DNA from 4 places in the Rhizobium sp. BK212 genome. Region 1 is predicted to be linked to each of the others. Evidence: predicted binding sites of a transcription regulator. Region 1 holds the regulator's gene; each other region holds the start of a gene.

Region 1 (7,246 bases):
CTTGGCGTCGCCCTCATCGGCTCGCTCTACCTGATGCTGATCGTGCTGGTGCTGTCGCTGCCGATCGGCGTCGCCGCCTCGATCTATCTCGAGGAGTTTGCACCGAAGAACAAGCTGACGGACCTGATCGAGGTCAACATCAACAACCTCGCCGCGGTTCCCTCGATCGTCTACGGTCTGCTCGGTCTGTCCGTCTTCATCAACTTCATCGGCCTGCCGCGCTCGGCATCGCTGGTCGGCGGCCTGGTGCTGACGCTGATGACCCTGCCGACGATCATCATCGCCACGCGTGCCGCTCTTCGCGCCGTGCCGCCGTCGATCCGCGCCGCAGCCCTCGGCCTCGGCGCTTCGAAGATGCAGATGGTGTTCCACCACGTTCTGCCGCTCGCCATGCCCGGCATCCTCACCGGCACGATCATCGGCCTGGCGCATGCGCTCGGCGAAACCGCGCCGCTGCTCCTGATCGGCATGGTCGCCTTCGTCGCCAACGCGCCGACGACGCCGCTCGATCCCTCGACGGCTCTGCCCGTACAGGTCTATATGTGGGCCAACGAGGCCGAACGTGCCTTCGTCGAGCGTACTTCGGGTGCCATCATCGTCCTGCTCCTGTTCCTGATCGTCATGAACATGGGCGCCATCCTCTTGCGTCGTCGCTTCGAGCGCCGCTGGTAAACGGAGTTAAACATCATGAACATGTTGACGGAAGCTGCAGTTGAAAAGGCGCTGGATCACAAGATGAGCAACGTCCCGTATAAGATGATCGGAAAGGATGTCTCGGTTTACTACGGCGAAAAGCGCGCGCTTTTCGATGTGAACCTGAACATCCGCGAAAACACCGTAACCGCCCTGATCGGCCCGTCCGGCTGCGGCAAGTCGACCTTCCTGCGGAGCCTCAACCGCATGAACGACACGATCGACGGCTGCCGCGTCACCGGCAAGATCACGCTCGACACCGACGATATCTATGATCCGGATATCGACGTCGTCGAACTTCGCGCCCGCGTCGGCATGGTCTTCCAGAAGCCGAACCCATTCCCGAAGACGATCTACGAAAACGTCTCCTACGGCCCGCGCATCCACGGCCTGGCCAAGTCGAAGGCCGATCTCGACCAGATCGTCGAGACCAGCCTGCAGCGCGCCGGCCTCTGGAACGAGGTCAAGGACCGCGTGCATGAATCCGGCACCGGCCTGTCCGGCGGTCAGCAGCAGCGCCTCTGCATTGCCCGTGCCGTCGCCGTCAGCCCTGAGGTCATCCTGATGGACGAGCCCTGCTCGGCGCTCGACCCGATCGCCACCGCCAAGGTCGAGGAACTGATCCACGAGCTGCGCGAGAACTACACGATCGTCATCGTCACCCACTCCATGCAGCAGGCCGCGCGCGTCTCGCAGCGCACCGCCATGTTCCACCTCGGCAATCTCGTCGAGGAGAACGACACCGACAAGATGTTCACCAATCCCGACGATCCGCGCACCCAGGACTACATCATGGGTCGCTTCGGCTGATCCTGGCGTCACCAAGCCTTTCCGTTATTCGAGGATAAAGCCCCATGGCATCGACACATATTTATTCTGCCTATGATGATGATCTGAAGTTCCTGTCCAGGCGGATTTCCGAAATGGGCGGCCTGGCCGAGCAGATGGTCGCCGAAGCCGTGCGGGCGCTGGTCAACGGCGATACCGCGCTGGCGCAGAAGGTCATCTCCGACGATGTGATCCTCGATCACGCCGAACGCGAAATCGGCGACAAGGCGATCGTCACCATCGCCCGCCGTCAGCCGATGGCCGCGGACCTGCGCGAAATCATGGGTTCGATCCGCATCGCCGCCGATCTCGAACGCGTCGGCGACCTCGGCAAGAACACCGCCAAACGCGTCATCGCCGTCCAAAGCACCGGCGTTCCCCGCAAGCTCGCCCGCGGTCTCGAGCATCTCTCCGAGCTGGCGCTCGTCCAGCTCAAGGAAGTGCTCGACGTCTACACCAATCGCTCCGCCGACAAGGCGAACGCGATCCGCGAACGCGACAACGAGATCGACGCGATGTACACCTCGCTGTTTCGCGAGCTCCTGACCTACATGATGGAAGATCCGCGCAACATCACCAGCTGCACGCATCTTCTCTTCTGCGCCAAGAACATCGAGCGCATCGGCGACCACGCCACCAACATCGCCGAGACGATCTTTTACATGGCGACAGGTGCGCAGCCGGAAGGCGATCGTCCGAAAGATGACAGCGCCAACACCGTCGGCGCGGTAACCGAATAACCGCCCGGGCCGGACGGCCGGGCTAGAAGCTTGCGTGCGCGCCCATCCGGGGCGCGCAAAGAGGTCGCAGCCAATTCTGAATTTGCGCAGGGTGCATTGCTTGAACCATCCCCGGTTCAAGGATCATGCGCGAGGAGACCGACACGCATGATCCCGAGAGTTGCAGTTGTTGAAGACGAGGAAGCCCTGAGCGTGCTTCTTCGCTACAATCTCGAAGCGGAAGGCTTCGAGGTCGATACCATCCTTCGTGGCGACGAAGCCGAAATGCGGCTTCAGGAGCGCACGCCCGATCTGCTCATCCTCGATTGGATGCTGCCTGGCGTCTCCGGCATCGAACTCTGCCGGCGCCTGCGCATGCGGCCGGAAACCGAGCGCCTGCCGATCATCATGCTGACGGCGCGCGGCGAAGAGAGCGAGCGCGTCCGCGGGCTTTCGACGGGGGCCGACGATTATGTCGTCAAGCCCTTCTCGACCCCCGAGCTCGTCGCCCGCGTCAAGGCGATGCTGCGCCGCGCCCGTCCCGAGGTGCTGTCGACGGTGCTGAAATGCGGCGATATCGAACTCGACCGCGAAACCCACCGGGTCCATCGCAAGACCCGCGAAGTCCGCCTCGGCCCAACCGAATTCCGCCTGCTGGAATTCCTGATGTCGTCGCCGGGCCGGGTCTTCTCCCGCTCGCAGCTTCTCGACGGTGTCTGGGGCCACGATATCTATGTCGACGAACGCACCGTCGACGTCCATGTCGGCCGCCTGCGCAAGGCGCTGAATTTCTCCAACATGCAGGACGTCATCCGCACCGTCCGCGGCGCCGGTTATTCGATGGAAGCCTGAGGGCCTCCATTCTGATTGCTGACAACGTCGCTCGAGCTAGCGTCTGCCCCTCACCCTAACCCTCTCCCCGTAAAACGGGGCGAGGGCACGTGCCCTGCGAGAGGTCAGCGGGGAACGGAGAGGTCGGGCATATCCCCTTCGCCCTGCAAGCGGGGAGAAGGTGCCGGCAGGCGGATGAGGGGCAGCCATCCGCGCGAACCAATAACTACAAAAAAACGGGCCAGTCGGCCCGTTTCTCATGTGCGGCGATGTTACCCGCTCAGCTGGCCCGCGCTGCTGCCCGGCGGCGTTCGTTGACCGGCTGGTAGGCAAGCTTCTGGTGATAGCTGCAATAGGGCGAATTGTCGGGGGATTCGCAGCCGCAGAAGTGGAAGTCGTCCTTCAGCGGATCGCCGACCGGCCACTTGCAGGTGCGTTCGGTCAGTTCCGTCAGGCCGAGGCGTCGGGAAATCGGAACGACCACGTTGCCTCTCGGCACGTATTCCATTTCCTCGATCGTTTCGATCTCGATCTCTTCCTTCAGCATCGTCGCGCCCTGCTGGCGGGTAACGGTGCGAGTGGCGACCCGTGAGGCGTAGTTCGGCGCGCGCGGCGCAGAAGTATTGCGTTTCGGCGTTCGGGCGGCGTTGGCGGTACCGCCGGCCTTGGCACGGCCGGGAAGGCTCAGCCGATGCACCTTGCCGATGACCGCGTTTCTGCTGACGCCACCAAGTTGTGCCGCGATCTGGCTGGCGCTCAGTCCTTCGGCCCAGAGCTTCTTGAGTTTCTCGACCCGCTCGTCTGTCCAGTTCATGCCCTGTCTCCACCTTTTGCGTTGGTGATGGCAGAATCCCTCACCGTTGTCCCGGAAGGCTCCGAAACAAGAAACGCTTGATCAATTTTGGTGACTAGTTCCGCCGCATGCAGTCTAGTAATTGAACTTTAACCTAGTGTGAGGCTGACTCCGTGACAAGAGTCGCATGAATCCGGATGAATCGAATTTCAAGTTTTCCCCAACTTGCTGCCCCGGCGTGGCATTTCTGCAATAATGCCTGTTGAGGACGGATAATGCTGCTGTACAAGCTTGCTGCATGCGCTAAGGGCGCAGTTTTGTTGACATTGCAGCGCGAAAAGGAAATAGTGCCAGTCGCCGCCGCAAGGCGGCATTTTTGATTTTTCGGGCCTGGTTTTCTTAGCCGGAGTCCGGAGCTTGATAACATCGATGGGAGATCGCGCTATGGCTGAAGCCGCGCCGCTTTATGACACCTATTCTCGTGCCCCGTTGCGGTTCGAGCGAGGCGAGGGCGTGTGGCTGATCACCGAAAGCGGCGAGCGATATCTCGATTTCGGCGCCGGCGTCGCCGTCACTTCGGTCGGCCACAGCAATCCGCATGTGGTCGGCGCGCTGAAGGAGCAGGCCGACAAGGTCTGGCATCTCTCCAACATCTATGAGATCCCCGGCCAGGAGCGTCTGGCCAAACGGCTGACCGACGCCACCTTTGCCGACAAGGTGTTCTTCACCAATTCGGGCGCCGAGGCGCTCGAATGCGCGATCAAGACGGCGCGCCGTTATCAGTATTCCAAGGGTCATCCCGAGCGCTTCCATATCATCACCTTCGAAGGCGCCTTTCACGGCCGGACACTGGCGACGATCGCCGCCGGCGGCCAGGAGAAATATCTTGAGGGCTTCGGCCCCAAGGCGCCCGGTTTCGATCAGGTGGCGTTCGGCGACATCGAAGCGGTGCGCGCCGCGATCACCGATGCCACGGCCGGAATTCTCATCGAGCCGGTGCAGGGCGAGGGCGGCGTGCGTCCGGCCACCCCCGAATTCATGAAGGCGCTTCGCCAGATCTGCGACGAGAATGGCCTGCTGCTGATCCTCGACGAGGTCCAGACCGGGGTCGGGCGTACCGGCAAGCTCTTCGCCCATGAATGGTCGGGCGTCACCCCCGACATCATGGCGGTCGCCAAGGGCATCGGCGGCGGTTTCCCGCTCGGCGCCTGCCTTGCCACTGCAGAGGCTGCCTCCGGCATGAAGGCCGGCACGCACGGCTCGACCTATGGCGGCAATCCGCTCGCCATGGCCGTCGGCAGCGCCGTGCTCGACATCATTCTCGCCGATGGCTTCCTCCAGCAGGTGCGCGACGTCGCACTTGTCTTCCGCCAGGGCCTGGCTTCGCTGAAGGACCGTTATCCCGATGTGATCGAGGATATCAGAGGCGAGGGGCTTTTGCTCGGCGTCAAGGCCGCCATTCCCTCGGCCGAACTGCTGCAGGCGATCCGCGCCGCCCATCTGCTCGGCGTGCCCGCCGGCGACAATGTCATCCGCCTTCTTCCGCCCCTCGTGGTCACCGCCGAGGAAGCCCGCGAGGGCCTTGCCCGCATCGAGCGCGCTGCCGAGAGCATTCGCGCCTCCAAGGTCAAGAAGACGGCTTGAAGGGATTGCCGCCTGCGGGCGCAGCACAGGTAACAAGACTATGGCTCCTAAACATTTCCTCGATCTTTCGGCGGTCACGTCAGCCGATCTCAGAACCATCATGAACGATGCGCTCGCCCGCAAGCAGGCCTTCAAGGCCGGCAAGGGCGACAAGCCGCTCGCCGGCAAGATGCTGGCGATGATCTTCGAGAAGCCGTCGACGCGCACCCGCGTCTCCTTCGATGTCGGCATGCGCCAGCTCGGCGGCGAAACGCTGTTCCTGTCCGGCACCGAGATGCAGCTCGGCCGCGCCGAGACGATCGGCGACACCGCCAAGGTGCTATCGCGTTATGTCGATGCGATCATGATCCGCACCACCGAGCATTCCAGGCTGCTGGAGCTTGCCGAGCATGCGACCGTGCCCGTGATCAATGCGCTGACGGATGACACCCATCCCTGCCAGATCATGGCCGATATCATGACCTTCGAAGAGCATCGCGGCCCGATCAAGGGCAAGACCATCGCCTGGACCGGCGACGGTAACAATGTGCTGCATTCGCTGGTTGAAGGGGCTGCGCGCTTCGGCTATCGCATGAACATGGCCGTGCCCCTTGGCTCGGAGCCCAAGGATCACTATCTGAACTGGGCCCGCAATGAGGGCGCCGAAATCATGCTCTGCCATGATGCCGACCGTGCGGTCGCCGGCGTCGATTGCGTGGTGACCGATACCTGGGTCTCCATGAATCAGGAACATCGGGCCCGGGGTCACAATGTCTTCCAGCCTTATCAGGTCAACGCGGCTTTGATGGCGAAGGCCGGCAATGATGCATTGTTCATGCATTGCCTGCCTGCTCATCGCGGTGAGGAAGTGACGGACGAAGTGATCGACGGTCCGCAATCCGTAGTCTTCGATGAGGCGGAAAACCGCCTTCATGCGCAGAAGTCGATTCTTGCTTGGTGCCTGGGCGCGATCTGAACCATAATCTGGTGTCGCGAGTCACAAACTCGCGACCGCGCGAGCGAAGCCACGCTGGGCTGTCGCTTGAAAACTAGGAGTGAAAGCCATGGCAGAAGCTGCAGCCGCCCTCGGCCAGTTTGATTTCGCCGGCGATGACCATGTCGTCCCTTTTCAGGTGGAGGGTCTGGATGTGCGCGGCCGTGCCGTCCAGCTCGGCCCGATGCTCGATGCGATCCTCGAGCGCCATCATTACCCCGCCCCCGTCGCCCGGCTGCTTGCCGAAGTCGTCGTGCTGACGGTGCTGCTCGGCACCTCGCTGAAATTCGACGGCAAGTTCACGGTGCAGACCAAGGGCGATGGCCCGGTCGATCTTCTCGTCGCCGATTTCTCGACGCCGGAAAATGTCCGCGCCTATGCCCGTTTCGATAAGGCGCTGCTCAACAAGGCGATTGAAGCAGGTGAAACCGAGCCGGAGCAATTGCTCGGCAAGGGCGTGCTCGCCTTCACCATCGACCAGGGCAAGTTCGGCCAGCCCTATCAGGGCATCGTCGCGCTCGACGGCACCTCGCTGGAGGAGATAGCCGGCGTCTATTTCCGCCAGTCGGAACAGATCCCGACGCGCGTGCGCCTGGCCGCGGCCGAACTCTTCGATCGTGACGAGGCGGGCAAGCCGCGCCATCGCTGGCGGGCAGGCGGCCTTGTCGCCCAGTTCCTGCCGGAGGCGCCGGAGCGCATGCGCCAGCCGGATCTCCACGGCGGCGACGGCGACACCGGCAACCGCCTGCATGGCGAGGACGATGC
Region 2 (7,246 bases), on a different contig from region 1:
CCGGCGGCAACTTCATGCGCGCGCTCGAATCCAGCGTTTCGGCCGCTCACGAAATCGTCAAGCAGGTCGATACGGCAAGCCGCCAGGCCGACCAGGTGAGCCAGTCGACGATCGGCACGGCCGCCAAGCTCTCCGAAGCCATCGCAAATATCCGCGCCGTCAAGACCGACATCCATTATATGGCCTTGAATACCAACCTGCGCTGCAGCCGTCTCGGCGAGGAAGGCAAGTCGATCAACGTCGTCACCGCCGAGCTGCGCATCTTCGCCGGCAAGCTTGACGATTCCGCCGACGCCATCGTCAACGGCCTGCCGGCGCTCGAAGCCGCAGCCGGACGCGTCGCCCCCGCTGCCGGCGCCGGGGCCGGCAACCTCGGGGAGAGCCTGACGTCAGCCGTCGGCAACATCCGCTCCGCAGCCAACGTTATGGAAAATGAGCTGAAAGTGCTCGCCGAGAACGGCCGCGAGGTCGCCACCAAGATCAGCCTGCTGATCGGCAAGCTCGATTTCCAGCATGATCTCGGCGAAGTCCTTGGCCGCTGCGCCGATCTGCTCGAAGGCATCGCCGGCAGCGATATCGAAGATATCTCGGATCTCGCCGAGACGATCGCGCCGCTCGACCGCACGATCTTCAAGCACTACACGATGGTCCACGAGCGCAGCATTCATCGCGACATCATCCCGGCGACCGCGGACAGCGCTCCCGCCCCCGCCCCCACCGAGATCACCAAAGCCGAAAACGACGAAGATCTGTTCGCCGACGCGCTTTTTTAAAGCGCGTTGCGTCGGGCCGCTATCGCCGCCGGAACTTGTTGGCGGCCTCGATCGCCGCCTTCTGCTGATCGTCCTCGATACCGAGATAGAAATCCTCAAGCGACGGATCGGCAAGCCCGGCACGCCGAGACAGCACGTACCACTTCGCTGCCTCGATCGGATCGGGCGGCGTGCCGATGGCGTTGATGTAGAGGTGGGCGAGCTTGTTCTGCGCCACGACATTGCCGCCATTGGCGGCAAGTTTCAGCCATTCGAAACCCTTGACGTAATCCTTCGGTCCGCCGACGCCATTGACGAGCCAGATGCCGAGGTCGAGCTGGGCGGTGTCGAAGCCGGCGCGCGCCGCCCGCGCCATCCACTCGCGGGCGAGCTGCTTCTTTTCCTCCGGCAGGTCCTTCAGCGTCGCGTAGATCTGCGCCACCGCATATTGCGAATCGGCAATGCCCTGCTCGGCCGATTTCTCGTAGAACGGCAGCGCAAGCTTCAGCCCCTTCTCGCCGGGATTGTCGGCGATGAGAAGCTGCGCCCAGTTGAACTCCGCTGAAGGATTGCCCGCCTCGGCCGCCTTGCGCATGTAGTCGTCGGCCTTGACCTTGTCACGCGGCACGCCCTGGCCTTCCATCAGGATCAGCGCATATTTGAACATGGCTGCCGCATCGCCGCCTTCGGCCGCCTTGCCATACCAGAAGGCGGCATTCTTCACGTCCTTCTTGACGCCGAGGCCCTGCGAGAGGATTTCGCCGATCAGCGTTTGCGCCGCCGGATCGCCGAGCTGGGCGCGCGGCAGCGCCTTGTCCATTGCCGTCAGGTAATACCCGCGCTGGAAGGCGCCGTAAGCCTCGTCGATCGGCCCCTTGTAATCCTTTTCCGGCGGCAGGTCCGGCAGCTTCGCGCCCATACGGTCGAACACGCCAACACCATCGGAGGGCTTGACATCCGGGCCAGTGGGCCGGTCGGTGCGGAAGGTCGAAGACGGCGCCGTGCCCGGCTGGCTGATGACGCTATCCGGCGCCTGCGCCAAAGCGAGATCCGGCCCGGCAGCAACCAAGGCCGCCACGCTGGCAAGGGCAAATTTCAAAAGGCGGACGGGCGGGATCGGCATGAGCGCGATTTCAATCCTCAAACCGTGGCGCTTTTTCGTCAAGCAACGCGTTGATTTCGGCGACGATCGACGGCGCCCGGCCGGGCTCGCCGAAGACCGCCAGCCGCAGCGCCACGAACTCCGCTCCGGTCTCGGCAACGGCAAGCGCCGAGGCCGGATCGGTGCCGCCCATGACGATACAGGGAATCTCGATCATCGAGGCCCACCATTCGCCGAGCGCAAGGTTCTTCGGATGGGCCTCCGGCTTGATGTCGCCGTCGAGCTTGCCAAAAAAGATATAGTCCGGCCTGACTTCGCCGATCTCCAGCGCGTGGTGGCGGTCAGCCGCGTTGCCGCCGCCGATGATCAGCTTCGGCGCGTGTTTGTCGATCGCTTCCGAAAGCGCCTCCGCATTGCCGGAAAGATGCAGGCCATCGGCCTTCGCCCGGCCTGCGACGCGGCTGTCGCCTGAAATCAGCGCAGCCGCTCCGGCATCCTGGATCAGCGGCACCAGCTTTTCGGCATGTTTCTGGAAGGCGCCGTCGTCGAGCCCGTATTGCGGCACGATCACCGAAGCGACGTCGCCGCCCTTCAGCGCGTCGGCGACGATCTTTGCCTGTTCATCGGCATCGGCAATATCAGGTGCGATGAGCACAAGGCGGCAGCGGTTTTCCGGTTCGGTCATGAGGTCTTTCCGTTTCCGGCGAATTCCCCTTCGAAATGAGGGATCCGCACTCGTTTTGTGTGAGTAGTTCCGTTAGACGAGGCTTGCAAGAGGAGGACGTCGAAAGCATGCCGCAGGATTTGTCATTCTACTACGCCGCCGTGCCCGCGGTTCTGCTGGTGGGCCTCGCAAAGGGCGGCATGGGCGACGCTTTGTCGCTGATCGGCTTGCCTTTCCTCGCCCTCGTCGTCTCGCCGGTCGAAGCGGCGGCGATCCTGTTGCCGATCCTGGTCTTCATGGACATGATCTCGCTCGTCATCTGGCGCAAGCATGGCGACTGGGCGACGCTGAAGATCATGCTGCCGGGCGCAGTCTTCGGCATCGCGCTCGGCTGGGCGACCTCGGCACTCGTTCCGGGCAGCATGCTGCGCATTGTCATCGGCGCGGTGACCATCCTCTTCTGCCTGCGCTATTTTTGGAATAATTTCGGCCCGGGCGCCGGCAAGGTGATCCCGCCGCGCGGCCAGCGGCCGGTGGCCGCCAGCCTCTGGGGTACATTTTCCGGCTACGGCAGCTTCGTCGCCCATGCCGGCGGCGCGCCCTTCCAGATCTATGCCCTGCCGCTCAAATTGCAGCCACGCGAATATACCGGCACCAGTGTGCGCTTCTTTGCGATCCTCAACGCCATCAAGCTGATCCCCTATTTCGCGCTCGGCCAACTCGACACCCAGAACCTTGCGACCTCCGCGACGCTCCTGCCCTTTGCCCCGCTCGCCACCTTTGCCGGCGCATGGTGCGTGCGCCGCATGAGGCCACAGATCTTCTATCCCTTCATGTATGCGATGGCGCTGATCGCTGCCTTCCTGATCGTGCGCGATGGCCTTGGTTGGTGAAACCCTGAAGCGCCGCGCTTCTTTTGAGACGCGCGAGGAACGCTGCAGCACTTTGAATTGCCGCACGCTGCAATGCACAATTTCCTTGCTGGAGCGCCCGGTTTGACGTAGCGTTCCCGCCATGTCGAACACGGACCCTTTCTCTGCGATTGCCGATCCGAACCGGCGGTTTCTGCTGGAGGAACTGCGCCGCGCACCACGGACGGTCAATGAACTCGCCGAGGGTCTGCCGATCAGCCGCCCCGCCGTTTCGCAACACCTGAAAGCGCTGTTGGACAGCAATCTTGTTTCGGTGACATCCGAAGGCACGAAGCGCATCTACGCGGTCAACAACCGCGGCTTCGACACGCTCAATTTATGGCTTGATCAATTCTGGGCCTGATGCACGTCACGCGTCTCTGAAGACGTTTTATCACTTTGAATCGCATAATTTTATCCCGAGCAGTTCCGCTTCAGGGTAAAATTATGCCGGCCGGAAACTCGATGCGGATCATCAGACCCTTTGAAGCTTGACGAACCAAAAGCGCCAGCCGCGATGCGGCGGGCATCGGACTGGCGCAAATCGAGTGTGTGATCACCGGTTCTTGCTGATTTTAGGCGGAATGGATGGATTTACCTCTTTGCGCAAGATGATCGTCCGGCGACCCTTGGGAAGATCAGTGGACGGATGACTTAAGACGCTGAATCTCGTCCTTGATGCGCAGCTTGCGGCGCTTGCACTCGGCAAGTTCCGTATCGGAAATAGAGGGAGATGTTCTGAGCGTGTGCAACTCCTCCTCGAGAGCAACATGCTTTTTCTGGAGTGACTCAAGATGAGCTTGAACAGTCATATGACCCTTCCTTCCTCTTACCCTCCCCGGCCATCATCGTCGGGGATCAAGGTGTCAACGGCGGGGACTGTGACATATTTTTGAAGGCTTGTCGAAGGCCAAAAGATGAAGACTGGATGGCAATTTCATGATCAAGACTAACTAGCCGTTACCTGTATTTGGTGATAGGAGCTTGCGGAAATCATCGGCAGATCGGACAAGGTCCGAGGACGATAACGGGGATTGCATATGGCCGATCAGGAACAGGCGGAAATCAGGCTCACAGTGGCGCGTCTGCGTCAGGAGCATGAGGATTTCGACGCCGCGATCAACGCCATGATCCAGACCGGATGCGATGCTCTGCGGATCCAGCGTATGAAAAAGAAGAAGCTCGTCATCAAGGACAGGCTCTCCAAGCTGGAAGATCAGATCATCCCTGACATCATCGCCTGAGAGGGAATAGCAGCAACGATGACAGACAGACCGCCCGTCGCCATCATCATGGGCAGCCAGTCCGACTGGGAGACCATGAAGAACGCCGCCGACACGCTGGAGGCGCTTGAGATCCCTTACGATGCGCGCATCATTTCGGCGCACCGCACACCCGACCGGCTGGTCAATTTCGCCAAGGGAGCGCGGGCTGAGGGCTTCAAGGTCATCATCGCCGGCGCCGGCGGCGCTGCCCACCTGCCGGGTATGGCCGCATCGATGACGCCGCTGCCGGTCTTCGGCGTGCCGGTCCAGTCAAAGACCATGTCCGGCCAGGACAGCCTTCTTTCCATCGTGCAGATGCCGGCCGGCATTCCGGTGGGCACGCTCGCCATCGGCAAGGCCGGCGCGGTCAATGCCGCCCTTCTCGCCGCCGCCGTCCTTGCCCTTTCCGACGAAGAAATCGCCGACCGGCTCGACGAATGGCGCGAGCGCCAGAGTGCTGCCGTCGCCGAATACCCGATGGACGACCTATGACGGCAAGAACGATCGGCATTATCGGCGGCGGCCAGCTTGGCCGCATGCTGGCCATTGCCGCCGCCAGATTGAATTTTCGCACGGTCATCCTCGAGCCGCAGGCGGACTGCCCGGCCGCCCAGCTCGCCAACCGGCAGATTACCGCCGCCTATGACGATCCGGCGGCACTCGCCGAACTCGCTGATATCTGCGATGTCGTCACCTACGAATTCGAGAACGTGCCCGTCGCAGCTGCCGAGACGCTCTCGGCGAGCGTGTCCGTCTATCCGCCGCCGAAGGCACTGGAAGCCGCCCAGGACCGCCTCGTCGAAAAGCGCTTTCTCAATGGCTGCGGCATATCGACCGCCCGCTTCCATGCGGTCGACAGCCAGGCCGATCTCGAGATGGCACTGAAGGATTTCGGCGGTCAGGGCGTGCTGAAGACGCGCCGTCTCGGTTATGACGGCAAGGGCCAGATGGTTTTCCGCTCCGTCGCCGACAGCGCAGATGGCGCCTATGCCGCGCTCGGCGGCGTGCCACTCATCCTCGAAAGTTTCGTCGCCTTCGAGCGCGAGGTCTCGATCATCGCCGCGCGGGCCACCGACGGCACGGTCGTCTGCTTCGATCCCGCCGAGAATGTCCACCGCAGCGGCATCCTTCACACCTCGACGGTTCCCGCTACGATCTCGCCAGCGACGGCGGATATTGCGCGCCGATCGGCCGAAAAGATCCTCGCCGCCTTGAACTATGTCGGCGTCATCGGCATCGAATTCTTCGTGCTGCCCGACGGTGGTCTGATCGCCAACGAGATGGCGCCGCGTGTCCACAACTCCGGTCACTGGACGGAAGCCGCCTGCGTCGTCAGCCAGTTCGAGCAGCATATCCGCGCCGTCGCCGGCCTGCCTCTCGGCAATGGCGAGCGCCATTCCGACTGCGTCATGCAGAACCTGATCGGCGACGATATCCTTGCCGTTCCCGACTGGTTGCAGCGTCCCGATACGCTGGTTCATCTCTATGGCAAGACCGAGTGGCGCTCCGGCCGCAAGATGGGCCACGTCACCACCTTGACGCCGAAATAACCGGTTTCGGCTTGAGAAAACACCGCGACGCCTTGGGAAAAACACCTTCATGCGGTTGACATGGAAAAGGTGAAGAGGTATCTGCTCCCCCACCTAAAGAGCGCGCCCGATGGCGCGCTTTTGATTGTTAAAGATACGGGCGAATGTGAATTCCCCCATAGAGATCGCGGATCAGAAAAATGAAGATCAAGAATTCGCTCAAGTCGCTCAAGGCTCGTCACCGTGACAACCGTCTGGTTCGCCGCAAGGGCCGCATCTACATCATCAACAAGCTGAACCCGCGCTACAAGGCTCGTCAGGGCTGATTTCGCGCATCCGGATCGCCGCGCAGCGTGAGCTTGCGCCGGCGGATATATCCGGTGGGTCACTATGGTGATCACGTCAAATTTGTTTGATCTTCGGCGTTGGCGGGCTAATATGTCCGCCATGCGCTTTTTTGCTTTGACATCAGCGGCGCTGCCGCTCGCCCTCATTCTCCTCTCCGCCACTTTTCCGGCCACCGCCGCGGAAAAGGACGTCATCGTCGAACAGACGGATGTCAGCAGTTCGCCGAAGCAGCACCTCGACCAGCTCTTCAGCCAGTTGAAGCGTGAGCGCGACCCCGACAAGGCCAGCAGCATCGCCAATGAAATCCGCATGGAGTGGAACGATTCCGGCAGCGCCACCATCAATCTGCTGATGCAGTGGGCCGACAAGGCGATCGAGGAAAAGCGCAATCCGGCTGCCCTCGACTTCCTCGACGAGGCGATCGCGCTGAAGCCCGATTATGCCGAAAGCTGGAACCGCCGCGCCACGCTGAATTTCGTCATGGGCAATTATCGCAAGTCGATGTCCGACATCGAACGTGTGCTCGATCTCGAGCCGCGCCATTTCGGCGCACTCTCCGGCATGGCGGCGATTCTCAGCAATTCCGGCAACGACCAACTGACCTTGAAGGCCTGGGAGCGTTTCCTCGATGTCTATCCCGCCGAACGCACCGCGCAGGAACAGGTCAACACGCTT
Region 3 (7,246 bases), on a different contig from region 1:
AGATCGCGTCTTGATCGTTCTTATCTGCGGGGCGGATCAGCATGCCCGATGTCTACAGAAGCCTGATATGGCTTGCAACGGGTGGGCGGCCTCCGGCAAATGCCGGAAGCGCCTCCCTTTCGAGCGACATCAAACCCTTTCGAGCGCGATAGCGATGCCCTGCCCGACGCCGATGCACATGGTCGACAGCGAATATTTTCCGCCGGTATCATGAAGCTCCAGCGCCGCCGTGCCGGTGATGCGTGCACCCGACATGCCAAGCGGATGGCCGAGCGCAATCGCGCCGCCATTGCGGTTCACCCGCGCATCATCATCGGCAATGCCGAGCGCGCGCAACACTGCCAGCCCCTGGCTGGCGAAGGCCTCGTTGAGTTCGATCACGTCGAACTGTTCGGCGGTCATGCCGAGCCGCGCCATCAGCTTGCGTGAGGCCGGGATCGGCCCGACACCCATCACCCTTGGCGGAACGGCGGCGGCAGCACCACCGAGAATGCGGGCGATCGGCGTCAGGCCATATTTCCGGGCCGCCGCTTCCGAAGCGACGATCAGCGCCGCCGCCCCGTCATTGACGCCGGAGGCATTGCCGGCCGTCACCGTGCCGCCCTCCTTCTTGAAAGGCGTGGCGAGTTTCGCCAGCGTCTCGATCGTCGTCGCCCGCGGATGTTCGTCTTTTTCGACGATGACGGGATCCCCCTTACGCTGCGGAATGATCACCGGGGTGATTTCCTTCGCCAGCCGTCCGTTCGCCTGGGCGGCCGCCGCCTTCGCCTGGCTTCGCACCGCGAAGGCATCCTGGTCCTCACGGCTGACATGATAGTCCTCGGCAACGTTCTCACCGGTCTCCGGCATGGAATCGACGCCATATTGCTTCTTCATCAGCGGATTGACGAAGCGCCAGCCGATCGTCGTGTCGTGGATTTCGGCGGCCCGGGAAAAGGCCGTCTCGGCCTTTGGCATGACGAAGGGCGCGCGCGACATGCTTTCGACGCCGCCGGCGACCATCAGCTCGGCCTCGCCGGAGCGGATGGCCCGCGCTGCGGTGATCACCGCGTCCATGCCGGAGCCGCAAAGCCGGTTGATCGTCGTGCCCGGAACTGAGATCGGCAGGCCGGCCAGTAGCGCCGACATGCGCGCGACATTGCGATTATCCTCGCCCGCCTGGTTGGCGCAGCCGAAGATCACATCATCGACGGCTTCCCAATCGACGGCGGCATTTCGTTGCATCAGCGCTTTCAGCGGAATGGCGCCGAGATCGTCGGCGCGCACTTGGGATAGCGAACCGGCGAAGCGGCCGATCGGCGTTCTGACATAGTCGCAGATAAAGGCTTCGGTCATGGCTTTTCCTCAGAGTTGCGGGACGACGAGGTCGCCAACCGGTCCTTCGACGTGCAGCGGCGCGCCGGTCATCGCCTGCAATTCCTCTTGCGACATCGCGGCCAGCTTTTCGCGCAGGACGAAGCGTCCCTTGACGATGTCGATGACGGCGTGGCTCGTATAGACGCGGGTGATGCAGGCAACGCCGGTCAGCGGGAAGGTGCACTTCTCCACCAGCTTCGGCTCGCCCGTCTTGGTGACGTGTTCGGTGATGACACAGACTTGCTTGGCGCCGTGCACCAGGTCCATGGCGCCGCCGACGGCCGGCACGCCTTTGCTGCCCACCCGCCAGTTGGCGAGGTCACCGCTCTGAGCCACCTGATAGGCGCCGAGGATCGCGACGTCGAGGTGGCCGCCGCGCACCATGGCGAAGCTGTCGGCATGATGGAAGAAGGCGGCACCCGGCTTCAGCGTCACCGCCTTCTTGCCGGCATTGATCAGGTCCCAGTCCTCTTCGCCTGCGGCCGGCGGCTCGCCGAAATTCAGGATGCCGTTTTCCGTGTGGAAGATCGCCTGACGGCCGGGCGGCTGATATCGGGCGACCATTTCGGGAAAGCCGATGCCGAGGTTGACATAGGCGCCGTCGGCAATGTCCTGCGCGGCGCGCCAGGCGATCTGCGCGTTGGAAAGCTTGATGTCTTCACGAGTGTCGATGGTCATACGTAGGCCACTCCGGCTCGAATGAGCTCTTCTTCCTGTTGGGGATTGGGAACGGCGACAACGCGGTCGACGAAGATGCCGGGTGTCACCACGTGTTCGGGATCGATGCCGCCGGCCGGCACGATCGACGAGACCTGGACGATCGTCTTTTCCGCCGCCATGCACATCAGCGGATTGAAGTTGCGGCCGGCCTTGTTGTAGGTGAGGTTGCCCTGGATATCGCCGATTTCAGCCTTCACGATCGCAAAGTCGGCCTTCAGCCAGCGCTCCTGCACATAGTGGCGGCCATCGAACTCGGCGATGACCTTGCCGTTGGCCAGTTCGGTGCCGTAAGCCGTCGGCGTATAGAAAGCAGGGATGCCCGCCCCGCCGGCGCGGATGCGCTCGGCAAGCGTTCCCTGCGGCACCAGCTCGAGCTCGATCTCGCCGGCTAGATATTTATCCGTGAAGGCGCGCGGATCCGACGACCGGGGAAAGGAACAGATCATTTTCCGGACCAAGCCGGCATCGATCATCGCGGCGATGCCGATGCGCCCGTTGCCGGCATTGTTGTTGATCACGGTCAGGTTCTTCGAGCCCTTGTCGATCAGGGCATGAATGAGCTCGATCGGCGCGCCCGAGCCACCGAAACCACCGATCATGACGGTCGCGCCGTCACCGATCTCAGAGACGGCTTCCGCCGTGCTCCCGACTGTCTTGTCCATGCGGGATCTCTCCTTGGCTATGCGATCGGGAACTGGTTCCCGTCCTTCGAGCGTCAGGGATAAAGCGCAGCGGGCCGGACGGCAAGAAATTTGTGCGATATTTGACATTTGTTCGTATATCGCACAATAAGGAGTGGTCGGGCGCAGCCCGAGCAATCGATCCAGCGAATCGATTGCAGCGACGAATGCCCGAAGCGCAAGCGAAGGGCGAAGCACGATAGAACGCGGTCCGACAGGCAACCCCAAGACAGGAGCCCACCATGCGCGAAACGGATTTCGTCAGCGGTTTTGCCCGCGGCCTGAAAGTCATCGAAGCCTTCGGTGAGACGCGGCAGCGGCTTTCCATTGCCGAGGCGTCGAAACTGACGGCGCTCGATCGCGCCGCCGTGCGCCGCTCGCTGCTGACGCTCGCCGAACTCGGTTATGCCGATTACGACGGCAAGTTCTTCACCCTGACACCGAAGATCCTGCGGCTTGGCCATGCCTATCTCGCGGCGACGCCGCTGCCGGCGCTGCTGCAACCGCATCTCGATCTTCTCTCCGAAAAGGCCGGCCAGAGTGCCTCGGCCTCGGTGCTCGACGGCACCGAAATCGTCTATGTCGCCCGCGCCTCGCAGCGCCGCGTCATGTCGATCAATTTGACTCCCGGAAGCCGCCTGCCCGCCTACTGCGCCTCGATGGGCCGGGTGCTGCTTGCGGCTCTCCCCGAGAGCGAAGCGCGCGCCATCCTTGCCCGCAGCGAGCTGAAGAAGAACACTGTGAATACCAGAACCGATCCGGAGGAGCTCATCACAGAATTCCGCCGTGTGCGCGCCGAGGGTTACGCCATCATCGATCAGGAGCTGGAGATCGGTCTCTGCTCCATTGCCGTGCCCATCGACAACGACCGCGGCGAAACCGTCGCGGCGATCAATATCGGGGCGCCGGCCGCTCTCGTGCCGGCCGCGGAGATGAAGGAGCGGTATCTGCCGCTGCTGAAGGAAACGCAGACCGCATTGCGACCATTACTGCGGCGGTGATGGCAAGCAGTGCCAGCAAAAGTCCGCAGCGGTTTTGCGTCCGGAATACGTAAAGAAACAGATGGAGCGGCCCCGAACAGGGGCCGCTCGCAATCGTCAATGCGTCAGGTCGAGCGCGGCTGTGAGGTCGCCCATCGGCGGCCGATCATTGTTGCGCAGCGCCTTGTCGCGGGCGAGGATGCCGGGCAGCACCGGCAAATCATAGCGCGCGGTGATGAAGCGGATGATCGAGGTCGTGTCGTACTGGGTGTGATCGACCATGCCGCTCTTGGCGAAGGGCGAGATGATGAAGGCCGGAATGCGGTTGCCCGGGCCCCAGCGATCGGCCTTCGGCGGCGCGACGTGATCCCAGAAGCCGCCATTCTCGTCATAGGTGACGATGACGAGCATATGGCCCCATTGCGGGCTCTTCTCGAGGTGGGAGACGATATCGGCAAGATGCTGGTCGCCGCTCGACACGTCGGCATAACCGCCATGTTCGTTGAGGTTGCCTTGCGGCTTGTAGAAGGAGACCGCGGGCAGCTTGCCATCGTCGATATCCCTGAGGAAGGCTTCGCCGCCAAGACCGCCATCCCTCAGATGTTCGGCGCGCGCCGGCGTGCCGGGCGCGAAATTGGCGAAATAGTTGAACGGCTGGTGGTGGAACTGGAAGTTCGGCACCGGCGTGGCGTTCTTGCCGTCGAGGGCTGCCTGCCAGGCGCCGCTATACCATGCCCAGCTGACACCCTTCAGCGACAGCAGGTCGCCGATGGTGATTTCATGCTGCGGCGGCAGCGTCGTTGCGGCGGTGGGATCGGCATAGGCCGGATCGCCGTCCTTGGCCGGCGGATTGGCGCTCGGCTGGTAGGGCGGCTGCATGGTGTTGACGGCATAGAAGTCAGGGGTCAGCGTGCCGTCGGAGACGAATTTCGGGGCGCCCTCCAGCGCCGACTTCGGGGCGTTTTCCGCCACAACAAGCGACGTGCCGGCCGCATCGACCTTGGCAATGGTCGGCTTTGCCGGGCTCTTGTCGGCGTCGGGATAATAGGGCGTGCAGGCGCAGACGAGTGCGAAGTGATTGAGGAAGGAACCGCCGAAAGCGCCCTGGAAGAAGTTGTCGGCAATGACGTATTTCTTGGCGACCTGCCACATCGGCAGGATGGAGCCGTCGTAGTGCCCCATGACGAGGCTGCCGGAATCGGCCCAGGCCACGAACTTGTCGTTCTTGCCGCCGTCGATCTGCATCTGCTCCTGGTAAAAGCGATGCCAGAGATCGCGGGTGATGACCGAAGGCGCCTGCGCAAAACCCTTGGGATCGTCGATCGCAAAGGTGGCGTTGGCAAGATGGGCCGACTGCGCCTCGGTGACGGCAGGCGTAACACCCTTGGCGGTGAGGCCGCCCCAGGCGGGCGGCAGTTCGGATAGCAACTGGCCGTCGCGGTCGAGCTGGCGGGCGTGATCGGCGGTCGCGTTCGAGAGCCCGTCGACGCCGGGAAAGCTGCCGTAGAGATTATCGAAGCTGCGGTTTTCGGCATAGATGACGACGACATTGTCGATCTTGTCGTAGCCGGCGGGCGCCGCATGGGCTGCCGTTGTGATCGCAAACGGCACGATGGCCGATCCGGCGAGACAGATGGAATGGAGGGTCTTCAGTCTTTTCACGTCAGTTCCTCATGGCTAGGGGGCGTTGGCTAGAGGGAGCGGAGAACGCTCGGGGGCGTCCAAACGCTATTCCGGCCGTCTATCAACTTTGTGACATCGGGGGTTGGCGTGATGCCGCAGGCGATAGCCGTCATCAATTTGTTGCAACAAGGTTCGATCATGGAGCAAACCAGTCTTAAGCTATTGGAATCCTTATCATGGCAATCAAGACCATCTGGCTTGTGCGGTCCGGCCTGGCGGTGAGCATGGGTGCTGTGGCGCTCTGTCTTGCCAGTCTTCCGCTGCGGCAAAGCAGCGCGGCGACCACGGCCGGCCTGCATCCCGGCCCGATGTCGCGCGCCGAGGCCTTTGCCCGAGCCGAAACGCTCACCGCGCTCGGCCGCAACATATTCTCGGATGCCTCGCTGTCGGCCTCGGGGCTCCAGGCCTGCGCGTCCTGCCATGATCCGGCTCACGCCTTCGGTCCGGCATCGGCGACGCCGGTCGAAATCGGCGGCCAGCATATGGACCGGCCGGGGCTGCGCGCCGTGCCGACGCTGCGCTACCTCCAGGCGGTACCCGCCTTCACCGAGCATTATTACGATTCCGAGGACGAGGGCGACGAAAGCGTCGACAATGGCCCGACCGGCGGCCTGACCTGGGACGGCCGTGTCGACCACGGCGCCGATCAGGCAAAGATCCCGTTGCTTTCGCCCTTCGAGATGGGAAACAAGGATGCGGCCGAAGTGGTGGCAAAGCTGCAGAAGGCAGCCTATGCCGGTGACATCGAGGCGGCCTTCGGCGCGACGGTGTTCGACAACCCCGACGACGCCTTCGACGCCGCCGCCGAGGCGCTCGCCACCTTCGAACAGAGTGGCCCGGATTTTTATCCCTATTCCAGCCGCTACGACGCCTTTCTCGCCGGCAAGGCGACGCTGACGGCGCAGGAATTGCACGGGCGACAGCTGTTCGAGGATCCGGCCAAGGGCAACTGTTCGAGCTGTCATCTGAGCGAGCCCGCCAATGACGGCGAACCGCCGCAATTTTCCGATTTCGGCTTCCTCGGACTCGCCGCTCCCCGCAATATGGCAATCCCGGCCAATAGCGATCCGAACTATCACGATCTCGGCCTCTGCGGCCCTCAGCGCACCGACTTTGCCGGACGCAGCGACTATTGCGGCCTGTTCCGCACCCCGACGCTGCGCAATGTCGCTCTGAAGAAGAGCTTCTTCCACAACGGCTATTTCCACTCGCTGCGCGACGTCGTCTCCTTCTATGCGACCCGCGACAGCGATCCCGGCCGGTGGTATCCGAAAAATTCAGATGGCACGGTCCGTAGATATGACGACCTGCCGCAAGCCTATTGGGACAATCTCAACCAGGACCCACCCTTCGGCCGGAAGTCCGGCGATGCGCCTGCCCTCACCGACCTCGAGATCGACGACATCGTCGCCTTCCTGGGAACGCTGACGGATGCCGATCTGCAATCTGATGCGATCGGGCATTGACCCGGGGCCGGCGGACCACTCTTGTTATGGACTTGCTAGGCTAAGGACGGAAACGCATCTCGCGACCGTTGCTTGAGAATATGCAATCAATGATTTATATGCTGTCATTGATGAATGGAGGCAATGATGGCCAGCATGACGATCCGCAATCTCGATGATGGATTGAAGCAGCGGCTGCGCGTTCGCGCCGCCACGCATGGGCGATCAATGGAAGACGAAGCACGCGATATTCTGCGTACGGCACTTGCGACCACCGAGCCGGTGGCGCGCAATCTCGCCGATACCATTCGCGCCCGCTTGCAATCGGTCGGAGGGGTTGAGCTCGAAATTCCGCCCCGGCAGCCGATCCGGGACGCGCCGG
Region 4 (7,246 bases), on a different contig from region 1:
GCGGCGATCGCATGAGAATGATCACCCCGCGCGTCTCGCTTGCTTTTCGTCTGGCGCTCCGCGAGTTGCGCGGCGGCATCCGCGGCTTCTACATTTTCCTTGCCTGCATCGCGCTCGGCACCGGCGCGATTGCCGCCGTCAATTCCGTCTCGCAGTCGATCACCGATACGATCGCCTCGCAGGGGCAGGAACTGCTGGCCGGCGACGTCCGCTTCGAACTCAACAACCGCGAAGCCACGCCTCAGGAGTTGGGCTTCCTCGAAAGCCTCGGCACCGTTTCGGTTTCAACTGGCCTGCGCTCGATGGCCCGCAAGCCTGACGGCTCCGATCAGGCGCTGGTCGAGGTCAAGGCCGTCGATGACGGCTATCCGCTCTACGGCAGATTCGTGGCCGAGCCGGATTATCCGCTTGCAGCGCTGCTTTCCGGCCAAGGCGGCACCTATGGTGCGGTGGCAGCGCCCCTGCTTCTCGATCGGCTCGGGCTTGCGGTCGGCGACGAACTGCTGCTCGGCAACGTCAAGCTCAGCATCACCGGCACGGTGAAAACCGAGCCGGATGCCCTGTCGGAAGGCTTCGGTTTCGCGCCGCGTCTGCTCGTCAGCCGCCAGGCGCTCCAGGCCTCCGGGCTGATCCAGACGGGAAGCCTGGTCGAACATGCCTACAAGATCCGGCTGGAAGACAAGGGCGCGATGTCGGGCATCCAGGCGCGCGCCTCCAAGGAATTCCCCTCCGCCGGCTGGGCGATCCGCACCAGCGACCGCGCAGCACCCTCGCTCACCGAAAACATCACCCGCTTCTCGCAGTTCCTGACGCTCGTCGGTCTCACCGCCCTGATCGTCGGCGGCGTCGGCGTCGCCAATGCCGTGCGCGCCTTCCTCGATGCCAAGCGCACGACCATCGCCACCTTCAAATGTCTCGGCGCCCCGGCCCAGGTCGTCGTCCTGATCTATCTTTTCCAGATCGCCATCATCGCCCTCGGCGGCATCCTGATCGGCCTCGTCATCGGCGCGTTGTCGCCGATCTTCGCCGCGCAGTTCCTGGCGCAATTCCTGCCGGTCTCCACGACGCCGACCCTCTATCCCGGCGCCCTGCTGCTCGCCACGCTCTTCGGTATCCTGACGACGCTGGCCTTCGCCATCCTGCCGCTCGGCCATGCCCGCGAAGTGCCGGCGACCGCCCTCTTCCGCGAGCAGGGCTTCGAGGCCCGCCGCCTGCCCTCTTGGCCCTACATCCTGCTTGCCGCTGTCTTCATGGCCGCTCTTGCCGGCCTTGCCATCCTGACCGCCTATGACCGTTTCATCGCCGTCGTCTTCGTCGGTGCGATCGTCTTCGCCTTCGTCGTCCTGCGCCTCGTCGCAGCAGCGATCGCCTGGCTCGCGCGCCGCAGCCCGCGCGTCAATTCACCCGCCTTGCGGCTGGCGATCGGCAATATCCACCGCCCCGGCGCACTGACGCCCTCGGTCGTGCTGTCGCTTGGCCTCGGACTGGCATTGCTGGTGACGCTGACCTTGATCGACGGCAACCTGCGCCAGCAGCTGACCGGCCGCATGAACGAGGGCGCACCGAACTTTTTCTTCGTCGATATCCAGAGCGCCGAGGTCGGCGCATTCCGCGATCTCGTCCAGGCGCAGGCGCCGCAGGGCAAGCTCGTCGAAGTGCCGATGTTGCGCGGCCGGATCGTCGCCTTCAACGGCGAGGACGTCAGCAAACTGACCGTGCCGGCGGCCGGCCGCTGGGTGCTGAACGGCGATCGCGGCATCACCTATGCCGAGACCCTGCCGGAGAACGCCGCCCTCACCGAAGGCAGCTGGTGGGACAAGGATTACAGCGGCGAGCCGCTCGTTTCCTTCTCCTCGGAAGAGGCGCATGAGCTCGGCCTGAAGATCGGCGATACCGTCACCGTCAACGTGCTCGGCCGCAACATCACGGCGAAGATCGCCAATCTGCGCCGCGTCGAATGGGAATCGCTGTCGATCAATTTCGTCATGGTCTTCTCGCCGAACACATTTCGCGGCGCTCCGCATGCCTGGCTGGCGACGCTGACGGATCCCTCGTCGACGCCCGCCGAAGATGCGGCAATCCTGAAATCAGTCACCAACACCTATCCGACGATCACCAGCGTGCGGGTCAAGGACGCGATCGATATCGTCAACCAGCTGGTCGCGCAGCTGGCGACCGCGATCCGCGCCGCCGCCTCTGTCGCCCTCATCGCCTCGATCCTCGTCCTTGCCGGGGCGCTTGCTGCCGGAAACCGGGCGCGCACCCACGACGCGGTGGTGCTGAAGACGCTCGGCGCCACGCGCGCCATGCTGATCCGCGCCTTCAGCTACGAATATCTGATCCTTGGGCTTGCGACCGCGATCTTCGCGCTGATCGCCGGCAGCGTCGCCGCCTGGTTCATCGTCGCCCGCATCATGCGTCTGCCGTCAACCTTTCTGCCCGACGTGGCGGGGTTGACGCTTGTGACCGCGCTCGTCCTCACCGTCGGCATCGGCCTGATCGGCACTTGGCGCATACTTGGGCAAAAGGCGGCCCCCGTTTTGCGCGAGCTTTGACCGGGCAGCGGCACTCAAACCCTTCACCTTACGGCGATTTAACCGGCCGAGCCTCTGCAAGCCTCTTGTTTGCAATGGGCGAAAGCCTCATATTATCCGCAGGCATGCTGGAGCTCCGCAGCGGCGCCCGGGTCGAAAACCCCGACACCGTATTTCCATCGGAGCTTGTAAGAGGAAACTATGGCTGATCTCCGTAACTATCAAAGCCGCGCTCAGACCGGCGAGATGATTGATCAAGGCCTGCGCGCTTATATGCTCAAGGTCTACAACCTGATGGCGCTGGGTCTGGCGATCACCGGTGTGGCCGCATATCTGTCGTTCCAATTCGCCTTCGCCAATGGCGAGCTGACCGCTTTCGGTCAGGCGATCTATGTGAGCCCCTTGAAGTGGGTGGTCATTCTGGCGCCGCTGGCTCTGGTGTTCTTCCTGAGCTTCCGGATTCATACCATGACGGTGGCCGCCGCCCAGACGACCTTTGCAGTCTACGCCGCGCTCGTCGGCCTGTCGCTCTCGTCGATCTTTCTGATCTACACCGGCCAGAGCGTCGTTCAGACCTTCTTCGTCACCGCCGCCTCCTTCGGCGCGCTGTCGCTTTACGGCTACACGACGAAGCGTGACCTGTCGGCGATGGGCTCGTTCTTGATCATGGGTCTGTTCGGCCTGATCATCGCTTCGCTTGTTAACATCTTCCTGGCTTCGTCGGCTGTGCAGTTCGCGATCTCCGTGCTCGGCGTTCTGATCTTCGCAGGCCTCACCGCCTACGATACGCAGCGGATCAAGGAACTGTACCTGGAAGCCGATGACGTTGCCGTGGCCGGCCGCAAGGCGATCATGGGTGCGCTGACGCTCTATCTCGACTTCATCAACCTCTTCATGTTCCTGCTGCAGTTCATGGGCAACCGTAAATAAGCAGGGCAGACAGAGATCGAAAAGGCGGCTTCGGCCGCCTTTTTTGTTGCGCAGGCTTTCGCGGAGTGGTCTTAGGAAACCTTACTTTTCCCGATGGATGCCGCCGAATGTCATTCCGCCTGCGCGATGCCTCCCAAGCCGATATCCCCGCCATTGCCGATATCTATCGCGAATCCGTCCTCAACGGCGTCGCGAGCTACGAGATCGTGCCGCCTTCCGAGGCCGAGATGGCGCTGCGTTTTTCAACGATCGTCAGCCAGCAATATCCCTATATCGCGGCCATCGGCACGGACGGAACCCTGCTCGGCTACGCCTATGCTTCGGCCTTTCGCACGCGTCCGGCCTATCGCTGGATGGTCGAGGACTCCATCTACCTCGCGCCTGAGGCCCGCGCCCGGGGCGTCGGCAAGGCGTTGCTTGCCGAGCTGATCGAGCGCTGCACCGGCCTCGGCTTTCGGCAGATGACTGCCGTCATCGGCGGCGCCAGCCCCGCCTCTATCGCGCTTCACCGGAAGGCCGGCTTCGAGGAGATCGGTCTGATGCGGGGCACCGGCTACAAGCACGGCCGCTGGCTGGATACGATGTTGATGCAGCGCAGCCTCGGCGAGGGGATGGCGACCGATCCGGATCCGTCCGCCTATCCCGGCACGCTGTTTACCGGTTGATGCGGCTTATTTGTCGACGAGCTTCAGGGCCTTGTCGAACACCTTCAGCACCTGGTTCAGCTCGTGACCGCGCTTCAGGATCGTGCCGTGGACGTTGATGACGGAATAGGCGCCCTGCTTGGCGGCGAGCTTCGGGTTTTTCTCGATGCGGAAGAGCGGCATTTCGCCGGAACGCTTGAAGACGGAAAAGACCGCCCTGTCCTTCAGGTGATCAATGGCGTAGTCGCGCCATTCACCGTCGCCGACCATGCGGCCGTAAATCCAGAGGATCGCGTCCAGTTCGCGCCGGTGGAAGGTCACCGGAAGCGGGTCCTTGCTTTGCTTGTATTCCCTGAGATCGACGACGACTGAGGAACTATTGTCGACGGAGCGGCTTTCGCCGTGTCGCAAATCCGGCTGATCTGTCATCAGTCTCCCAAGGCCTCCGCATGTGACAGGAGAGTGACAGTTTGCCCGAGCCGCCGCAAATTGCAAGAGCGCCAGCCGTCACATTCGGCCGCACCACAGCGCCGCGCGTCTCTCGGGCAAAGACGCTGCAGCACTTTGAATCTGCGCATCATGCCTTCTAAAAGTTGGGTCCGAATTCGGAAAGCATGATGCCCTGGATAGGCTCACGCTTTCTCCGCAGCGCCGCATTTCAGTCAAAACAGCGCCTCATTTGCAGGAGATTTATGAATTCCAGTTTGGCGCCAGCGCGCCAAAGGGCCCGGCGGAGCGTATCGACCTTAACCCCAGCCCCGAATACGCTCGGCCGGGCCGCCCCAGCACTTCATCCACAACCGGATGAAATCTCAGATATTTTTGCCAGCCATGACAACGGTCGCGCCCAGGATCGCAGCCGGATCGCCGTCTGCGGTCGCCGATTGCAGCAGGATCGCGCAGCCCTCGAGCTGCGGCCGCTGCAACACGCTGGCCGGCAGCGTCAGACTGGTTGCCTTGCCGTCCCACATGCCGATGGTTTCGACATTGGTGACGCTGTGCAGGTAGGAAAGCTTCCGGCCGCTGTTCTCGCCCTTTTCGACGTCGATGGTCTTTTCCTTGTCGAAATAGACCATCACGACATTGGCCTTGCCCTGTCCCGCACCGATCTTGATCTCCAGCTCGTCGCCGCGCATCGCGGCGTTGATCGGAACGGTCAGCCCGTTGCCTTCGCTGCTGTAGGTGTCGATCTTGCTGTTGATACCGTTGAGATCGGCGCCGGCCAGATGGCCGCGTCCGTTGACGATCGCCTGCGGCGTGTAGACGTTGCTGCGGCCCATCGTTCTGGCATAGCCATATTGCCGTTCGGTGTTTTCCTTGGAGCTCAGCGTATCGGCCCAGCCGAGATAATTCCAGTAATCGACATGATAGGCGAGCGCGATGACATCGCCCTGATTCACCAGCGTGCGGAAAGCCGCATCAGCCGGAGGACAGGAGGAGCAGCCCTGCGCCGTGAAGAGTTCAACGACACCTTTCGGCGTGCCGTCTTCGGCCTGCAGCGGGCCTGACAGAACAACGCCAGCGATCAGCGGAATCAAAAAACGGGGGGACATTCACCTGCACCTCTTTTTCAGCGCCGACGGCGTGTTGGAACCGCAGGCCCTGACATATGAACGTACGAATAATCCTTCCGGGTCCAAACGAAAAGTCACGAACGGGTGAGACGGAGCTCCACCGGAACTTGCGAAAAACAAATCATCGTGAGCCCGTCCGAATACTGTCGCCACACAGAAAAGCCGCCGGAAACTGCTCTCCGGCGGCCATTATCAATCAAGTCTCCTAAATCCGGATGAATCTGAATCCGGATCTACATTAAAGAAGAAGAGCATGATGTCGTCCGAAAACCGCTCACGCTTTTCGGCATCATGCTCTGAAAATCAGGCAGCGAGATCGCGCAGAACCGTCTGCAGGATGCCGCCATTGTTGAGGTAGATCACCTCGTCGAGCGTATCGACGCGCGACAGCAGCGGAACCTCCTTCACGGTGCCGTCGCCATAGGTGATCTTGGCGATCTTCTTCTCGCGCGGCTTGATCTTTTCCAGACCTTCGATGGTGACGAGTTCATCACCCTTGAGGCCGAGGCTCTGCCAGGTCGTGCCCTCTTCGAAGACGAAGGGAATGATGCCCATGCCGACCAGGTTCGAGCGATGGATGCGCTCGAAGGACTGGGCGACCACCGCCTTGACGCCGAGCAGGTTGGTGCCCTTGGCAGCCCAGTCGCGCGAAGAGCCGTTGCCGTATTCGACGCCGGCGAAGATGACCAGCGGCACGCCTTCCTGCTTGTACTGCATCGCCGCGTCGTAGATCGAGGTTTCTTCCTTCGACGGATAGTGGATGGTGTAACCGCCTTCCTTGCCGTTCGGGCCGAGCATGTGGTTGCGGATGCGGATATTGGCAAAGGTGCCGCGCATCATCACTTCATGGTTGCCGCGGCGCGTGCCGTACTGGTTGAAGTCGGCAACGGCGACGTCGTGACCGAGCAGGTAGGCGCCGGCCGGCGATGCCGCCTTGATCGAACCGGCCGGCGAGATGTGGTCGGTGGTGATCTTGTCGCCGAACAGGCCAAGAACGCGGGCGCCCTTGATGTCGGAAACGCCGGTGCCCTTCTTGCCCATGCCGACGAAGTAAGGCGGGTTCTGGACATAGGTCGAATTGTCGTCCCAGGCATAGGTCTGGCCCGGCGGAACCTGGACGGCTTGCCAGTTGACGTCGCCCTTGAAGACGTCGGCATATTTGCTTTCGTAGAGTTCGCGCGTCACGTATTTCAGGATGAACTCCTGGACCTCCTTCGAGGTCGGCCAGATGTCCTTCAGGTAAACGGGATTACCGTTCTGGTCCTCGCCGATCGGCTCCTTGGTCAGATCCTTCTGCACCGTACCGGCCAGCGCATAGGCGACGACGAGCGGCGGAGAGGCCAGATAATTCGCCTGTACGTCGGGCGAGATACGGCCTTCGAAGTTGCGGTTGCCGGAGAGAACGCCGGAAACGATGAGGCCCTTGTCGTTGATCGTCTTCGAGATCGGCGCCGGCAGCGGACCGGAATTGCCGATGCAGGTGGTGCAGCCGAAGCCGACGAGGTTAAAGCCGAGCTTGTCGAGGTCGGCCTGCAGGCCCGACTTGGCGAGATATTCGCCGACG

What was found. The regulator PhoB, encoded in region 1, activates phosphate uptake and scavenging genes when phosphate is short. The targets are predictions, from matches to a motif close to TGTCATNNANCTGTCAT.
Region 2: the regulator PhoB is predicted to act here: its motif matches at 4,347-4,363, upstream of FHT79_RS21990 (DUF465 domain-containing protein).
Region 3: the regulator PhoB is predicted to act here: its motif matches at 5,527-5,543, upstream of FHT79_RS04165 (acid phosphatase).
Region 4: the regulator PhoB is predicted to act here: its motif matches at 4,560-4,576, upstream of FHT79_RS26500 (DUF2794 domain-containing protein).

The regions. Positions count from the first base shown of each region.
Region 1 is NZ_JACIFS010000004.1:461,793-469,038, forward strand. Features, by position in the region: gene pstA (phosphate ABC transporter permease PstA) at 1-672, shown strand, start outside; gene pstB (phosphate ABC transporter ATP-binding protein PstB) at 688-1,503, shown strand; gene phoU (phosphate signaling complex protein PhoU) at 1,548-2,261, shown strand; gene phoB (phosphate regulon transcriptional regulator PhoB) at 2,409-3,092, shown strand; gene FHT79_RS16955 (GcrA family cell cycle regulator) at 3,352-3,885, opposite strand; gene FHT79_RS16960 (aspartate aminotransferase family protein) at 4,309-5,508, shown strand; gene argF (ornithine carbamoyltransferase) at 5,549-6,463, shown strand; gene FHT79_RS16970 (Hsp33 family molecular chaperone) at 6,552-7,246, shown strand, end outside.
Region 2 is NZ_JACIFS010000007.1:127,407-134,652, forward strand. Features, by position in the region: gene FHT79_RS21965 (chemotaxis protein) at 1-773, shown strand, start outside; gene FHT79_RS21970 (tetratricopeptide repeat protein) at 793-1,875, opposite strand; gene FHT79_RS21975 (thiamine phosphate synthase) at 1,886-2,539, opposite strand; gene FHT79_RS21980 (sulfite exporter TauE/SafE family protein) at 2,647-3,411, shown strand; gene FHT79_RS21985 (metalloregulator ArsR/SmtB family transcription factor) at 3,533-3,793, shown strand; gene FHT79_RS21990 (DUF465 domain-containing protein) at 4,068-4,241, opposite strand; gene FHT79_RS21995 (YdcH family protein) at 4,470-4,673, shown strand; gene purE (5-(carboxyamino)imidazole ribonucleotide mutase) at 4,692-5,186, shown strand; gene FHT79_RS22005 (5-(carboxyamino)imidazole ribonucleotide synthase) at 5,183-6,244, shown strand; gene ykgO (type B 50S ribosomal protein L36) at 6,424-6,549, shown strand; gene FHT79_RS22015 (hypothetical protein) at 6,662-7,246, shown strand, end outside.
Region 3 is NZ_JACIFS010000001.1:866,499-873,744, forward strand. Features, by position in the region: gene FHT79_RS04140 (N-acetyltransferase) at 1-43, opposite strand, end outside; gene pcaF (3-oxoadipyl-CoA thiolase) at 130-1,335, opposite strand; gene FHT79_RS04150 (3-oxoacid CoA-transferase subunit B) at 1,345-2,034, opposite strand; gene FHT79_RS04155 (3-oxoacid CoA-transferase subunit A) at 2,031-2,738, opposite strand; gene FHT79_RS04160 (IclR family transcriptional regulator) at 2,999-3,757, shown strand; gene FHT79_RS04165 (acid phosphatase) at 3,854-5,398, opposite strand; gene FHT79_RS04170 (cytochrome c peroxidase) at 5,596-6,885, shown strand; gene FHT79_RS04175 (plasmid stabilization protein) at 7,012-7,246, shown strand, end outside.
Region 4 is NZ_JACIFS010000010.1:122,863-130,108, forward strand. Features, by position in the region: gene FHT79_RS26480 (ABC transporter ATP-binding protein) at 1-15, shown strand, start outside; gene FHT79_RS26485 (ABC transporter permease) at 12-2,555, shown strand; gene FHT79_RS26490 (Bax inhibitor-1/YccA family protein) at 2,736-3,464, shown strand; gene FHT79_RS26495 (GNAT family N-acetyltransferase) at 3,572-4,129, shown strand; gene FHT79_RS26500 (DUF2794 domain-containing protein) at 4,136-4,537, opposite strand; gene FHT79_RS26505 (thioredoxin family protein) at 4,921-5,661, opposite strand; gene acnA (aconitate hydratase AcnA) at 5,986-7,246, opposite strand, start outside.